2 regions of the Psychrobacter sp. UBA2769 genome follow, and region 1 is predicted to be linked to the other one. Evidence: predicted binding sites of a transcription regulator. Region 1 holds the regulator's gene; the other holds the start of a gene.
What was found. Region 1 encodes PhoB, which activates phosphate uptake and scavenging genes when phosphate is short. Its sites were predicted from a motif close to TGTCATNAANCTGTCATAA; they were not measured.
Positions count from the first base shown of each region.

Region 2: a site for PhoB is predicted at 1,591-1,609, ahead of B3Q63_RS02635 (inorganic phosphate transporter). Genes of this name have one in related genera too.

Region 1 is NZ_DEIR01000020.1:67,230-70,664, reverse strand. It holds gene phoR (phosphate regulon sensor histidine kinase PhoR) at 1-915, opposite strand, end outside; gene phoB (phosphate regulon transcriptional regulator PhoB) at 1,122-1,820, opposite strand; gene pstS (phosphate ABC transporter substrate-binding protein PstS) at 2,341-3,435, shown strand, end outside.
Region 2 is NZ_DEIR01000007.1:40,194-43,628, forward strand. It holds gene B3Q63_RS02630 (ATPase) at 1-951, shown strand, start outside; gene B3Q63_RS02635 (inorganic phosphate transporter) at 1,642-3,249, shown strand.

The sequences.
Region 1 (3,435 bases):
ACTGCGCCCGCTATCCACTCGGTAAAAACGCTCGGTCAATCTTGCAACATGCTCCGGCGCAATCCCAATACCATCATCACTGACGGCAAACCGACAACCTTCTGCAGTTTTTGCCCAACTGATGACGATATTACCTGCTTTTGGCGTGTATTTAATCGCATTAATCACCAAATTGGATAACGCACTGTTCAAATACATCTCCGAGCCATAAAGACCATCATAGGTATCTATCTGTAAATGCAGCGTATGGCCATATTCTTGGTTATAAGCCTGCGCGTCATCATAGACATGGGTGAGCAGCTTAGTCATATCAATATAATGCAGCTCATGTGTCTCTTCGATTTCAATCCGAGACAGCAGCAGCAAGTCATTGACCACTCTATTCATGCGCGCAGTCTGCTGCGTCATTAACTCAAACCCGCGTCGCCATTGCCGCGGCATATCTTCCTGATCTGAGAAATTCTCCAAATAGCCCATCAGTACAGTCAATGGCGTTCGTAACTCATGCGAGACATTTGCCACAAAGTCGCGGCGCATTTGCTCTAAGTGTTGTAAGCGGGTCACATCATAAATAATCAGCAGCTTTTCATCGCCAAAAGGCGTGAGCTCACATTTAAGATAACGGTTAGGATCTTGCCATGACTTCATATGTACACCATCATTGGGTGTCACCATACTCTGATAGTATTGCCGAAACTCAGGGACATTAATAAAGTCAAAAATACTTTTGCCATGATCCGCTGTCTGCAACAATAATAAATCTTCGGCAGCCTGATTCCACCACTCCAAACCATCATCGTCATTTAGCAAGATAACCGCATCTCGCAATGCGCGTAAGGCACTTCTGATTTTTTTCAGCTGATCGGTGGAGTATTGCTCGATGTCCTGTTGCTCAATATCCCTTGGCGTTATCATGTGTTTCTCTCTTATTTATTACCAGTATGGTGCTTAGCACTTATTCTTAGCACTGACTATTCTCAGTACTTATGCTTCTTAGTTCTTATTATTCTAAATATTTATGACTCTGAGCACTGAATGTTCTTAACGCTGTTTCGCTGCCTTATAAACTACCTTGTAAGCTGCCTTGTAAATAATGGGCTATTTTTTCAAAATCGATAGCGTTATTCAACCAGACTCGAAAACCGATAACCGGTACCGCGAACCGTTTGAATCAAGGCACTACAATCATACGGCTGTAGTAATTTGCGTAAACGCCTGATGTGCACATCAATCGTACGATCTTCGATATAGACATTGCCGCCCCAGACCTGATCTAACAGCTGGGTGCGCGTATAAGCACGCTCGGGGTGACTCATAAAAAACGCCAGCAAGCGATATTCTGTCGGCCCGATATCAATGACTGTATTATCAGCGGTAATGCGCTGGCTTTTGGGATCTAGGCTAAGCTTACCTATTTCGATTGGCTTATCACTACTAAGCGCACGACTACGGCGTAATACCGCTTTGATTCTGGAGATTAATTCACGCGTTGAAAAGGGTTTGGTCATATAGTCATCAGCGCCCGCATCAAGCCCATGAACCTTGCTATCCTCTTCACTTTTGGCGGTCAGCATAATCACCGGTATCTCAGCCAGCATCTCATCGCTTTTAAGCATGCGGCAAAAATCAATACCACTTTTATCACCCGGCAACATCCAATCTAGCAAAATCAACGCCGGTCTATGATCCACCACTTGCTGATGCGCCTCTGCGACGTCAGCCGCTTGTAAACTCTCAAAGCCCGCCATCTCTAGCGTCATTACCACCATCTCACGAATTGCAGGTTCATCTTCGACAATCAAAATCTGCTCATTGCGCATACCATCGCCTCATTATTGAAAGACAAAAAATTGGAAAACAAAAATACTAAGCCCTTATCAACGCCTGCCCATTAAACGGCTTAATTATGACAGTTTGATGACACAGTGACTCGCTACGTTAAATGCTGTGCCTTAAACACTGCACCTCACCTCAAACACTGTACTTTCAGCCCTATACTTTAAACGCTGTGCTTTGAACGCTTAGCCTTAAACCCTTACGCCCCAAAAAAAACCAACGGCTCATCATAACGAATTTTGCGCTAGATAGCAGCTGCAATCCCCTTAAACGACTGCTTTATTAGGCTGCGTTTTTAATTGACCGACTTTTTTCATAAAAATGTCTTATTTCATCAAACTGTCATATTTGCTCGGCACAATGTGCTCATTGACCACCGAGCGTCTTTGCAGCAAAACCTTGCTAACCAAACATCGTTAGCAATACATTACTAAAAATCTGGGCAGCGACATTGTTATTCATAAACGCCCCATACTTAAATCTGATTACTTTTTAGGAGAAATAATGCGTTATTCATTAATGGCTTTAGCAGTCGCGAGTACCTTTACCTTAGCTGCTTGTAATCAAACCCCCAATAGTAATGAAAGCAATGAGCCGGCTACTTCGGCGCAATCAACCACCGCCTCTACCGACAGCGCAAGCGTTCAGTCGACAGACAATGTGTCGATGAATATCACCGGCGCAGGCGCTTCTTTCCCGCAGCCTATCTATGCTAAATGGTCAGATGCCTATAATAAAGCAACAGGCGGTCAAGTGAACTATCAGTCGATTGGTTCATCGGGTGGTATCAAACAAATCGTCGCAAAAACCGTTGATTTCGGCGCCTCTGATGCGCCAATGACGCCAGCTGAATTAAACGAAGCCGGTCTGATTCAATTCCCGACCGTTATCGGCGGCGTGGTACCTATCGTCAATATCGATGGCGTTGCGCCTGGTCAATTAAAGCTCGATGGAAAAATGCTAGCTGACATCTATCTTGGCAAAATCAGCAACTGGAATGACCCTGCCATCGCTGCTATGAACCCTAACTTGACCCTTCCTGACGCCGCCATTACCACGGTATTTCGCTCAGATGGTTCGGGCACAACCTTTAACTTTACTGATTATTTAGCCAAAGTGTCAAACGACTGGAAAGACAGCGTTGGCGTCGATAAAACCGTGAAATGGCCAACCTCAGCAACCGGTGCGGGCGGTAAAGGTAACGAAGGCGTTTCAAGCTATGTAACGCGTATGAAAAACTCTATCGGCTACGTTGAATACGCCTATGCTAAGCAAAATGGCATGTCACACGTTGCCCTGAAAAATGCCGCTGGCAACGTCGTGCAGCCTTCTGCGCAAACATTCGCCGCCGCTGGGGACATTGATTGGTCAAAGCAAGAAGGCTTTTACAAAGTCATCACCAACTCTGAGACCGACCAAGCATGGCCTATCGCTGCTGCGACCTTTATCTTAGTCCACAAACAGCCGCAAGATGCTAAGCAAGTGGCAGGCGTCCTTAACTTCTTTGATTGGTCTTATGCTCAGGGCGATGATGACGCAATGAGCCTCGATTACGTGCCTTTTTCTGATACGGCCGTGGCTTTATTTAAAGCGAAATGG
Region 2 (3,435 bases), on a different contig from region 1:
ATTGATTGGAAAAACAAAAAGGTCGTCGAAACTTTTAATGAAGTGGCAACGGCGCTATTACGCCAGCAGGGAGATTGGATTATTATCGATGGTGATGACAAATCACAAGCAGCCATGCATTTTTGTCATCAAGTGTTGCAAGCGATGCAAACAGCGTTAGCAAGCAGTCGTATAGAGGAAAGCGAACAGCTAGAAAATGTTAAAAAATTCGAGCCAGTAAAAGTCCCTAAAATTTTGATAAATATCGACGATACCGAGGTAGATAAGTCTGAGTACCATGAAGCGCTTGCCGATAAACAAGCGCGCCTTGCTGAGTTGCTACGTGCGCGTAAGGGTCGGCATGTGGTCTTTGCCTTTGAAGGTATGGATGCGGCTGGCAAGGGTGGCGCTATTAAAAGACTGGTTGCGCCGCTCGACCCACGCGAGTATCAGATTTATAATATTGGCGCGCCGATGCTGTATGAATTACAACACCCTTATCTATGGCGATTTTGGACCAAGCTGCCCAATGAGCAGATCGATCGTATCAGCCGTATCGCTATCTTTGACCGTACATGGTATGGGCGCGTATTGGTCGAACGTATTGAGGGTTTTGCGACTGATGCAGAATGGCAGCGCGCTTATGATGAAATCAATCGCTTTGAGGCAGATTTGGTAGCGGCTGGCACGATAGTTATCAAATACTGGCTTGCCATCGATAAGAAAGAGCAGCTTAAGCGCTTTGAGGCGCGCGAAGAGACCCCGCATAAGCAATTTAAATTGACCGATGATGATTGGCGCAATCGTGATAACTGGGCAGATTATGTGCAATCGGCAGCTGATATGCTGGCACGTACAAATACAGAGGACGCTCCTTGGTGTGTCATCGCCACCAATGAAAAGCGGCAAGCGCGCCTAGATGTATTAGACCATGCCATTGAGCAGCTATCTTTAGCACTGCCTGATAACTGATTAAAAGGTTTGAGAATTGATTATATTTTGGCTCAGCCAAATTATAAAATATAACAACAAATTTTCACTAAATTGATAGGTTTTATAGCGCTTACATTCACAGTTACAAATCTCGCAATATCATCATGCATTCTGTGTCTATATTTAATATAATAGGCACATTATAAATTCTGCTTTCTACAAAATAGCTCAGCAGTCGGATACTGTATTTGTCATATAAATGCTTTAATCATTACTCATATATTTGTCATAACCAACGCTATCACTATAAAAACCTAAGCCGCAAGCTGCTGTAATCGGATGATTTGGCAATACTACTTGCGGCTTTATGGCATTTTGTGTGATGGTTTTTTACCTGATATTTTTATCATAGGCAAACTAAGCTAGATATTAGTGCTAGGTATGAGTAGAAAATAATGGTAAACAGACGAGATCGTCTGAGTGATGGATCAATAAGGTATTGCAGGCTAGTTATTCAAACCAATTTTCAAACCGGTGGTTTAAAGCCGTGGTTTAAAACAGTATTTCAACAAACAAGTTCAAAAAACAGTATTTCAAAAAACAGTATTTCAAAAACACGTTGCGTACACGCTATCATAATATTGGGTGGTGAAAACAACACCGTTCATAGCGCCGCAATGTCATCAATCACATATAATTTCAATCAGCTTACGCAGGACGTATCAACGTATGGGTATTAGCAGCAGTTCTACAGGACCAACCAAAGCAGTCGGTTCTATGAGAATCAATCTATTTTTTGCCATTTTACTGATTGCGATGACCGCTTACTTTTTATGGTGGGGTCTAGATTACACCATGCATCAGCAGACGACGCTATTTATCGTAGCGACGGCTTTTGGTGTGTTTATGGCATTCAATATCGGTGGTAATGACGTCGCCAACTCCTTTGGTACCTCAGTGGGTGCGGGGACGTTGACCATTCCGCAAGCCTTGGGTATCGCAGCGATATTTGAAGTGTCGGGCGCGGTGTTGGCAGGCGGTGAAGTCACCGATACCATCCGTAGCGGTATTGTCGACCTAGATGGTCTGTCGGTCACGCCCAACCAGTTTATTTATGTCATGCTCTCAGCGCTTATCGCTGCTGCATTTTGGTTGTTGTTTGCGACCAAAAAAGGTCTGCCCGTTTCAACCACTCATGCCATTATCGGCGGTGTGGTTGGTAGCTCCATTGTATTAGGCATCTCGTTAGGTGGCACCGAAATGGCGTTATCTACGGTGAATTGGGGCACGATTGGAACGATTGCTATCTCTTGGGTCATATCACCATTACTCGGCGGCGTCTTCTCCTACCTGTTATATGGCCAAATTAAGAAAAATATCATTGAATATAATGATAGAACAGAAGCACACATTGCGACGCTAAAGGGCGATAAAAAAACCTTAAAGCAAAATCACAAAGAGTATTTGGATGGTCTGACCGAATCAGAACAACTGGCTTATACCTCAGCGATGTTACGTGATCAAGAAATCTATAAAGATGATGATTGCGACGTTGAAGATTTAGAAACCGATTATTACAAGCAGCTTTATGAAATTGAAAACGAGCGCAGCAACCTCGATACCCTAAAAGCATTAAAGCAATGGGTACCTATTATTGCGGCTGCTGGCGGCGCGGTCATGGCCTCTTTGGTTATCTTTAAAGGCTTAAAGAATGTCAATAATGGCATGACAACGCTGCAAGGCTTTTTAATCATGGGCATGATTGCAGCGCTAGTATGGCTTGCGACCTATATCTATACCAAGAGTATCCGCGGTAAGCATAAGGAGGATTTGACCAAAGCGACATTTATTATGTTTAGCTGGATGCAAGTCTTTACCGCGTCAGCCTTTGCCTTTAGTCATGGCTCAAACGATATCGCCAACGCCGTCGGTCCTTTTGCCGCGATTATGGATGTTATCCGTACCAATAGCATTGCTACTGAAGCGGCAGTACCACCTGCAGTTATGCTAACCTTTGGTGTGGCGCTAATCGTTGGTCTTTGGTTTATCGGTAAAGAAGTCATTCAAACCGTTGGTACCAATCTGGCAAAAATGCATCCCGCTTCGGGCTTTTCCGCGGAACTGGCTGCTGCTGCTGTGGTGATGGGCGCTTCAACCATGGGGCTACCAGTATCGAGTACGCATACCTTAGTTGGTGCGGTACTTGGCATCGGTATCGTCAATAGAGACACCAACTGGGCACTGATGAAGCCTATCGGTTTGGCATGGATAATTACCCTTCCTGCCGCCGCTTCAATGTCAGCTATCAGCTATATTTTCTTAAGTAATATTTTTTAAGATAAAGTTTTTTAAATGACACTTTTAAAGTAGTATTTTTAAAGCCATGTTTTTAGAGTATTGTTCTTAAAGAAGTATTCTTAAGGTGGTTTTTTAAATTAAAGCCGTATGAGTTTTTAACAAGATTTTAACGGTGAGACTTTACTACTTTATTTAACAGCATAAAAAACGCTTATCAGCATCATG